DNA from 3 places in the Rhodoferax sp. GW822-FHT04A08 genome. Region 2 is predicted to be linked to each of the others. Evidence: predicted binding sites of a transcription regulator. Region 2 holds the regulator's gene; each other region holds the start of a gene.
The links. The regulator FNR, encoded in region 2, switches genes on or off when oxygen is low (the NO sensors DNR and NnrR bind a similar motif). The targets are predictions, from matches to a motif close to TTGATNNNNATCAA.

Region 1 (3,276 bases), on a different contig from region 2:
GCGCGTCCGAGCTGGTGGCCAACGGCAGCATCAAGCTCAAGAGCCGGGTGAACATCGAGCGCATCAACCCCAAGTCGGTACTGCTCACCGATGGTACCGAGCTGCCCGCGGATCTGATCGTGTACGCCACCGGATTTGGCTCCATGAACCAGTTCCTGGCCGACATCGTCTCACCCGATGTGGCCAACCGCGTCGGCAAGGTCTGGGGTCTGGGCTCCAGCACCACCAAGGACCCTGGGCCATGGGAAGGCGAGCTTCGCAACATGTGGAAGCCCACCAACCAGCCGCAGCTCTGGATTCACGGCGGCAACCTGCACCAGAGCCGGCACTACTCGCAGTTTCTGTCCCTGCAACTCAAGGCCCGCTTTGAGGGCCTGGATACGCCGGTGTATCGGCAGGCTGCGGTGCATCACCTGCGCTAGCGCTTCACTTGAAGGCGACGGGCTTGCCAGCGTTGTCCTTGATGTCGCCCCAGGACTTCTGAATGGCGGCCACCACGGTGGCCGGCATCGGGACGTAATCCAGATCCGAGGCCGCCTTGCCGCCATTGGCGTAGGCCCAGTTGAAGAACTTCAGCACCTCGGCTGCATTGGCAGGCTTGTCCTGCTTTTCGTGCATCAGGATGAAGGTGGCTCCGCTGATGGGCCAGGCTTCCTTGCCTGGCTCATTGGTGAGGATCTGGTAGAACGACTTGCTCCAATCGGCGCCGGCAGCGGCCGCCTTGAAGGCTGCCTCGTCGGGATGGACGAAATTGCCCGACGCGTTCTGCAGGATGGCGTAGTTCATCTTGTTCTGCTTCACGTAGGAATATTCCACATAACCAATCGAATTGGGAATGCGGTTGACGAAGGCCGAAACGCCTTCGTTGCCCTTGCCGCCAGCACCAATGGGCCAGTTCACCGCCGTGCCTTCACCCACCTTGCTCTTCCATTCGGGGCTGACCTTGCTCAGGTAGTTGGTGAAGATGAAGGTGGTGCCGGAGCCGTCGGCGCGACGCACCTGCGCGATGTCCGTGTCAGGCAGTGCCAGCGTGGGATTCAAGGCTTTGATGGCAGGGTCGTTCCACTTGGCTACCTTGCCCAGAAAAATATCGGCCAGCACAGGGCCGGTGAGCTTCATCTGGCCGGGCTCAAGCCCCTTGATGTTGATGACAGGCACCACCCCACCCATGACCGTGGGGAACTGCAGCTGGCCTTTCGACTTGAGGACGTCGTCCGTGAGCGGCATGTCGGAGGCGCCGAAGTCCACGGTCTTGGAGTCAATCTGCTTGATGCCGCCGCCCGAGCCGATGGACTGGTAATTGACCTTTACGCCCGTGGCCTTGTTGTAGTCGGAAGCCCATTTGGCATAGACCGGTGCAGGGAAGCTGGCGCCAGCGCCTGTGACTTCCTGCGCGAATGCATGACCACCAGCGCAAAGGGTCGACAGCGATGCGGCGACAACCGATATTTTTTTGAATGTGAGATTCATGAGAACACCTGAGTAAAGGGAACCCGAAGGTAGTTTTCATGTATGTCAATTCAGTGACAACGGCGGCGCATTAAGTTCTGCTTAAGTAACCTGCGTCAAAGCATCCCAAAAAATGGCAGGTGTCGGGTGATAAATATCAATCGACGTCACCAGGTCGGCAGGGACACTCGTGTCACACCTTTAAGGGGATTGACATGAAATTGCTAACAGATCTGTTCACCACCGACTACGGAATCATGAGCATCAGCGGCATTGGCTTCATGCTGGGGATGGCGGTTTTCTTCCTCTGGTACTTCAAGCATAAAGTGAACGAGGCCGCCCGCAACAACGAAAAATAGCGGGTCGTGCAATCAGTCAGTCGACAAGCCGGCGAGGTTGATGATGCGGTAGGTACGGCCCTGCTTGTCCAGTGGTTCCAGAACTTTGTTGCGCACAAGCTGACTGACTTCCCTGCTGACGGTTTCCATCTTCAAATCGACCATCGCCCCGATGTCTTCCCGACTGAAGAGCGTGACGAGCTGCATGTCGGTGGGGCTTCGCATTTTCAGAATGAAATTGACAACGCGCTGGCGGGCAGTGCCGTAATTCAGGTCTGCCAACCAGTCCTCCGCTTCCTTTTGATTGTGGGACCACTTGCGCATCAGACTCTGATGCAGGCGCGGGGACTGCACGGCCAGCGACTGAATGATTTCCAGCGGTATCCGGCAGACGGATGCAGCGGTCAAGGCGACAACGCTCGTGTCGATCTTGCCGTGCACCAGCGCTTCCAGACCAATGACATCCCCCTGGCGCATTACCCGCACGATGCGTTCGCGGCCGTCGCTGGTCGTTCGCACCAGCTTGAACATTCCCGATCTCACGGTAAAGAGACCTGGCGCGCGGTCTCCTTCCTGCAGCAGCACCGAATCCACCGCATATTCCAGATCATCAATCGGGGCGTGAATCTTCGAGAAATCGGATTCATCCAAATCTGCAAACAGGACCATCTCCCTGATTGCACAGTTGCGGCAGTCCGATGTTCCTCGCCAGGCAGATGCGGTTTTGATGGGAATCACAAATAGACCTTCTTTGACTAACGGAATGGCGGGCGCGCCGATTCCCTGGTCCAGATGCTATCGACTTCCGATCAGATGGGTTTGATCTTCAACAGGTTGCCGCGCATGGCGGTCTGCTACTTCAGGCTCAAGAGCCACGTCAGGACATCGGCCTTTTCTTCGGGCGTGCATTCCCGCCCGATCACATCGTTGCAATTTCTGCGGAACCATTTTTCCGTCTTGGTGACATCGGTAAAGCGGCTTGGATTGGCTGCCGGTGCCATGGGCTGAATCACCTTGCCGGTCTTGACGTGCTTGCCCAGACCCGTGGGATCCGTGGTGTGGCAACTGGAGCATGACCATTCCCGTCCGTGCTTGGACACAAAGAAGTCATGCCCACTGCCGGGATTCGGCCGGATGCCCGAAAGCCTCACCAGCGTATCTACTTGCTTTGCCGGCGTTGTGTCTTCGGCATGCAGGTGCTGACTGAGCAGAATCAGGAATGCTGCAGTGAAAAGTCCTATGGTTGCGTTCATTCTGGCTCCAGAGAATGGGCCAGTCTACGTTGCCAAGAATTAAGTCAAACTTAATCTCGCCGACGCTCAATCGCCGCTACGCAAGCTACGTCTTTACGTTGCCTCCGAGTGAAAAAATGTAAAGAGCGAACAGGAGGCAATACCACTGAATTAGACTCGTGCGCCACTTCCGTACAGCTGCCTTTTGTATGCGAATTTTTATTGCTCTGAGTCTTCTGGGTCTGATTGCGTTTGAC
Region 2 (3,276 bases):
GTTCAGTGGTAAAGCCAAGGCAATGACCTCCCACGACAACACCACCGGACACGTGTGGGACGGCGACCTGCGTGAAATGAACAACCCCCTGCCACGCTGGTGGGTGGGCCTGTTCGTCATCACCATCATCTTTGCAGCCGTGTACCTGTCTCTGTACCCCGGTCTGGGCAGCTCTCCTGGCAGCTCCGGCTGGACGTCGCATGGACAGTATGACGCCGAGGTTGCCAAGGGCAATGCTGAAGTGGCGCCTATCTACGCCAAGTTCATGGCCATGAAGGTGGAAGACGTTGCCAAGGATCCTCAGGCACATGCCATTGGTGAGCGTCTGTTCATGAACAACTGCTCGCAGTGCCATGGCTCCGATGCGCGTGGCGGCAAGGGCTTCCCCAACCTGACTGACAATGATTGGCTCCATGGTGGCACACCCGAGAAAATCGTGGAAACCATCACCAAGGGCCGTGTTGGCAACATGCCTTCGATGGCAGCCGCAGTGGGCACTTCTGACGACGTCAAGAATGTTGCCAACTATGTGCTGAGCCTGTCTGGCAGCCCGCACGACTCCGTGCGTGCCAACCTGGGCAAGGAAAAGTTCGGTGTGTGCGCTGCATGCCACGGCCCAGACGGTAAGGGTATGCAAGCGGTGGGCTCTGCCAACCTGACCGACAACATCTGGTTGCACGGTTTTGGTGAGCAGGCCATCATCAACATGATCACCAACGGCAAGACCAACATCATGCCCGCCCAGGAAAATAAGCTCAGTCCTGAGCAGATCCATGTTGTGGCTTCTTATGTCTGGGGTCTGTCCAACCTGGGCACTGCTCAGCAGTAAGTCGACTCAGTAGCAGCTTCTACCCTGGCAGTGTTTCGAGTCCTGACTCGAAGTCCTGCCGGGGTTTTCTCTTTCAAGTATTGAATGCAAGGAACCGATATGAGTCAGCTCGCCAATGCACCAGAAGCCCAACCATGGTGGAAGTTCGGTCACGTATGGATGGTTGTGGCAGGTCCTGCCATCGTTGTTGTGGCAAGTTTTATCACGCTGTATCTGGCCATCAGCCGACCAGATCCTGTAACGGATGAAAACTACTACCAGAAGGGACTGGAAATCAACAAGACGCTAGGTGGTACACCGTCCAGTGCCGCACCTGCGATGGCTGCAAGAAATCACGCAGCTACTGGCGTCCCCAAGCCCGTGGACGCCCCCTGAACGCTACTTAGCTGCAAACCTTCGGGTTGACGATTTCACGCAGCGCGTCCGTGTTCAGAATGCGGACGTGGCGTTGTTTGACCTCGACGATGTTTTCTTCGACGAACTTGGAGAAGGTGCGGCTGACCGTCTCCAGCTTGAGGCCCAGGTAGCTGCCAATTTCTTCACGCGTCATGCGCAGGACCAGCTCCGATTGAGAGAATCCGCGAGCGTGCAGACGCTGCACCAGGTTGAGCAGGAACGCCGCCAGGCGTTCTTCAGCGCGCATACTTCCGAGCAGAAGCATCACGCCATTTTCGCGCACGATTTCCCGGCTCAGAATTTTGTGCACGTGGCGCTGCAGTGCTGAAACCTCGCGCGACAGTTCCTCGATTTTCTCAAACGGCATGACGCACACTTCTGCGTCTTCCAGTGCTACGGCGTCGCAGGTGTGGTGCTCCTGGACGATGCCGTCCAGGCCAACAATTTCGCCTGCCATCTGAAAACCCGTCACTTGGTCGCGGCCATCTTCGGAGGCAACGCAGGTCTTGAAGAAACCTGTGCGGATCGCATACAGGCTGGTGAATCTCTCGCCATTGCGAAACAGTGTGGCGCCGCGCTTGACTTTGCGGCGACTGCCCACCACTTCGTCAATACGCTCCAATTCGGAAGGGGTCAGCCCCAAGGGCATACACAGTTCACGCAGATTGCAGTTGGAACAAGCGACCTTGATGCCGTGGGCACTCATTTCAACCACGTTGCCCGCCGGCCTGATGGAAATCGCGGGATGGGCTTCATCCGGTAGATATGCGTTCATGTGTTCTTCCTTATCTCACCTGATCCAAATCAATTATGAACCTAAATTTCGAAATGTCATGTATTCGAGACCTTGATTCACATCAAACTATCTGTTTGCATCTTCAGGCACATTGTCGGGGATATGTCCTGGAGTACCTATGAATTCTGTCGTATCCCCCGTCACCGAAGACTTGCTGCGCCAATACGACGTTTCCGGCCCGCGCTACACCTCGTATCCTACCGCCGACCGCTTCGTTGAGGCCTTCAATGCAGAAGATTATTCTCAGGCACTGACACAACGCCGCAGCGGGCCTGCTGCTTTGGCGTTGCCGCTTTCGCTTTACATACATATCCCATTCTGCGAGTCGCTGTGCTATTACTGCGCATGCAACAAGATCATCACCAAGCACCACGAAAAGGCTGCCGAATACCTGACCTACCTGGAAAAAGAGGTGGCTTTGCATACCCAGTTGATTGGAACTGCACAGTCCGTAAGTCAGTTGCACCTGGGCGGAGGCAGCCCCACCTTTCTGAGCGACGATGAGCTTCGCGCCGTCATGGCGATGCTCAAGCGCAATTTCACCTTTGTCCCCGGTGGGGAATATTCCATTGAAATAGATCCCCGCACCATCGATGCCAAGCGGCTGGATACCCTGGCCGAGCTGGGCTTCAACCGCCTGAGCTTCGGCGTGCAGGATTTTGACCCTGCGGTCCAGAAGGCCGTGCACCGTGTGCAGCCAGCCGAGCAGGTCTTCTCCTTGGTGGCAGATGCGCGCAGCCGTGGGTTTGAATCCATCAATGTAGATCTCATCTACGGCCTGCCCAAGCAAAGCCCTGAGTCGATTGAGCGGACCATTGCCCAGATCATCGAGCTGCGTCCGGATCGCATCGCTTTGTACGCCTACGCCCATCTGCCGGAACGCTTCAAACCGCAGCGCCGCATCAACATTGCCGAGATACCGAGCGGCGGCTCCAAGATTTCCATGCTGTCGCGTTCCATGGCCGCACTGATGGAGGCCGGCTACGTCTATGTGGGCATGGACCATTTCGCCTTGCCGGACGACGCGCTGGCCGTGGCTAAGCGCCAGGGACGTTTGCATCGCAACTTCCAGGGCTACAGCACGCAGCCCGATTGCGATCTGATCGCCCTGGGTGTATCGAGCATTGGGCGAATCGGCGCTACCTACAGCCAGAATGCCAAGACGCTGGAAGAGTATTACGACGCCCTGGACCAGCGGCGCTTTCCCATTGTTCGCGGGTTGGCCTTGACCCGGGACGATCTGGTGCGTCGAGCC
Region 3 (3,276 bases), on a different contig from region 2:
GAACGGCACCGGTTCCATCAACGGGCAGCGCGTTGCGCTGGTGCCAGTGGCGGCCATTCTGGTGGCCAGCATCCGGTTGCACTTTCTGGAAGTGCTGCTGCACATGGGATACAAGGGCGCCAAGACGATGGCCTGCAACGCCAGCTTCGGCAAGGGTCAAGAGATGGGTTGGTTCCAGCATGGGTCTACGGTGATCGTTCTGGCACCCGCCGGGTTTGCCCTGTGCGAAGGACTAGAGCAAGGGACTCACGTGCGGATGGGTCAGGCGCTCCTTCGCTGGAGCCATTGATCCGGGCAGGTGGATGCCATCCACCATGCCAAATTGCTGCTCATGCCGTGCGAGCACATCGCGCAGCACTTCCTCAAAACTCTCGCACACCGCGCCCCAGGCCAGATAGGCCACGCTGCGCGGGCTGACCTCACGCATCTGCTGCTGCCGGGCTCGGTCCATGGCCAACTCCACCGATGCGTTCACGAAGGCCAGCTCATCGCCATTGGGCACCAGGATGCCGTTGTGGTTCTGGATGATGAGTTCCTGCGCGGCGGCATTGGCATACGACACCACGGCCAAACCACTGGCCAGCGCCTCGGGCACCACGTTGCCAAACGTCTCGGTGAGGCTGGGGAACAGGAACAGATCACCCGATGCGTAGTGCGCCGCCAGCTCCTCGCCCTTGCGGATGCCGGCAAAGTGTGCGTCCGGGCACATCTCTTCCAGCGTCTTGCGCAAGGGGCCATCGCCCACAAACACCAGCTTGGCACGCGGCTGCTTGGCCTGGATGGCACGGAAGGCCGAAACCACCAGACCCACATTCTTTTCCTTGGCGAGGCGACCCACCAGAATCACCACCGGGTCGTCCGGCTGCACGCCCCAGCTTGCACGCAGGGCTTCAGAGCGGCGGCTGGGCTTGAAGAGTTCAATGGCCACGCCGCGCGACACCAGCGTGACGTTGTCGTAGCCACGGCCCTTGAGCTCCTGCAGCATGGCACGCGTGGGCACCATGGTGGCTTGTGTGCGGTTATGCAGCTTGCGCAAATAGCTCTCGATGGGCGACTTCAATATGCCCATGCCGTAGTGCTGCGAGTAGCTATGGAAATTGGTATGAAACGAGCTGGTCAGCGGCAGGTGCAGCTTGCGTGCTGCGGCCACGGCGGACCAGCCCAGCGGGCCCTCGGTCACCACATGCACGATGTCCGGCCTGCGCTCGCCCCACAGCTTGGCCAGACGGCTCTTGGAGGGCAGACCAAAGCGCAACTCGCCATAGGTGGGCAGCGGTATGCCTTTGGAGAGCACCTGGTCCAGGCCTTCGCGCATATCGTTGGCTTCGCGTGCCTGGCGCGGCCGCACAACCTGAATGGCATGGCCACGGTTCAGCAGTCCCTCCACAATGCGCCCCAGCGTCATGGCGACGCCGTTGACTTCTGGTGGAAAGGTTTCCGTCACGACGGCAATACGCATACTCGACTGCCGCGCCGCGAAGGACTCAATGAGGAGGTCGTCTGTGGTTTTCACACCGCTAGACTAAAGATCAATCACTGCAATTTGGTGATGCTTTTTTGACAGTTTGAAGTCTTTGGCGGCCACACAACGACCATTGAATTGCCTAAAGTCAATGAAGGTCGACCGAAACAGGACATGGAGCCCAACCGTCTGCCTATGATGGTCCGCAGGAGCAGGAATATGCAACAACAACCGCAGTCAGACCCAATGACGGACGCACCCCGCCTGGACGGACTCAGTCCGGAGGAAGCGCGTCGCCGCCTGGAGGCTGACGGCCCCAACCTGCTGCCGGGCAATCTGCCCAAGTCGACCTGGGCGATTGTGCGTGACGTGGTGACCGAACCCATGTTCCTGATGTTGCTCGCAGGCGGCGCCATCTATCTGGCGCTGGGTGACAAGGCCGAAGCCATCTTCCTGCTGAGTTTTGTGCTGGTGGTGATTGGCATCACCCTGGCGCAGGAACGCAAGACCCAACGGGCGCTGGAGTCCCTGCGCGAGCTGTCGGCACCGCGTGCCCTGGTCATCCGCAGTGGACAGGAACAACGCATTGCCGGGCGCGATGTGGTGTGCGGTGATCTGCTGGTACTGCTCGAGGGCGATCGCGTTGCGGCGGACGCCAAGTTATTGAGGGGCTCGGTGGAAGTCGATGAATCGCTGCTGACCGGCGAGTCCGTGCCCATTGCCAAACTGCCGGATGGCAGCACCAACCTGTTTGCCAGCACCGTGGTCACACGCGGCATGGCCTGGGCCGAAGTCACTGCCATCGCGCAGCAGACATCGGTGGGGCGCATCGGTGCCGACCTGGCAGCCACGGTGGAACCGGTCTCGGCTTTGCAGCAAAGTTCGCGCACATTGGTAACCCGGCTGGGCTGGGGCGCATTCGGTCTTGCCGCGACGCAGATCGGCCTGAACTGGTTGTGGGACGGCCACACCCTGCTGGAGAGTCTGCTCACGGGCATTGCGCTGGCCATGGCCATCGTGCCGGAAGAAATACCGGTCATCCTCACCGTCTTTCTCGCCCTGGGTGCCTGGCGCATCGCACAGCAGAAAGTGCTGACGCGCCGTGTCAGTGCAGTGGAGGCACTGGGCGCCATCACCGTACTGGCCGTGGACAAGACGGGCACGCTCACCCAGAACCGTATGGCCGTTGCCGAACTGACCCTGGAGGATCAGCACTTCACGCCCGAGGGCGCCCAGGAAATGCCCGAACTGTTTCACCGGCTGACTGAATTCGCCATGCTGGCCACGCCGGGCGACCCGTTTGACCCCATGGAAAAGGCCATCCAGCAGTTCGGCCACCAGTGGCTGGAAGGCACCGAGCACGTGCATGATGGCCATGTGCCGGAAGTGGAATACCCCCTGTCCCAGGACATCCTGGCCATGACGCGGGTGTTCACCAACGCAGACCCGCAACAGCATCTGCTGGCCACCAAAGGCGCGCCCGAGGCTGTGGCCGATTTGTGCCATCTGGAGCCGGCGCGGCGCGATGCAATTCGCCTGCAGGTAGAGGCCATGGCCCAGCGCGGACTGCGGGTGCTGGGCGTGGCCTGCGGTCGCTGGGACAGTGCCACACCGGAGCATGTGCACCCGACCAGCCAGCATGATTTCGACTTCGAGTTTCTGGGCCTCATTGGCCTAGCCGATCCACCTCGGCCCGAAGTCGCTGCCGCGTTGGGCGAGTGCAGGCAAGCCGGCATCCGCGTCATCATGATGACCGGAGACCATCCTGCCACGGCACTGGCCATAGCCAAATTGGTCGGGCTGTCGCAACGTCC

Region 1: a site for FNR is predicted at 1,506-1,519, ahead of AC1RMF_RS11355 (DUF3149 domain-containing protein). Genes of this name have one in related genera too.
Region 3: a site for FNR is predicted at 1,601-1,614, ahead of AC1RMF_RS08005 (cation-translocating P-type ATPase). Genes of this name have one in related genera too.

The regions. Positions count from the first base shown of each region.
Region 1 is NZ_JBXAMW010000004.1:353,187-356,462, forward strand. Features, by position in the region: gene AC1RMF_RS11345 (NAD(P)/FAD-dependent oxidoreductase) at 1-422, shown strand, start outside; gene pstS (phosphate ABC transporter substrate-binding protein PstS) at 427-1,470, opposite strand; gene AC1RMF_RS11355 (DUF3149 domain-containing protein) at 1,665-1,808, shown strand; gene AC1RMF_RS11360 (Crp/Fnr family transcriptional regulator) at 1,821-2,525, opposite strand; gene AC1RMF_RS11365 (DUF1924 domain-containing protein) at 2,642-3,040, opposite strand; gene AC1RMF_RS11370 (cupin domain-containing protein) at 3,229-3,276, shown strand, end outside.
Region 2 is NZ_JBXAMW010000001.1:768,342-771,617, forward strand. Features, by position in the region: gene ccoP (cytochrome-c oxidase, cbb3-type subunit III) at 1-829, shown strand, start outside; gene AC1RMF_RS03600 (FixH family protein) at 929-1,204, shown strand; gene fnr (fumarate/nitrate reduction transcriptional regulator Fnr) at 1,212-1,931, opposite strand; gene hemN (oxygen-independent coproporphyrinogen III oxidase) at 2,140-3,276, shown strand, end outside.
Region 3 is NZ_JBXAMW010000003.1:177,122-180,397, forward strand. Features, by position in the region: gene asd (archaetidylserine decarboxylase) at 1-289, shown strand, start outside; gene AC1RMF_RS08000 (glycosyltransferase family 4 protein) at 233-1,459, opposite strand; gene AC1RMF_RS08005 (cation-translocating P-type ATPase) at 1,682-3,276, shown strand, end outside.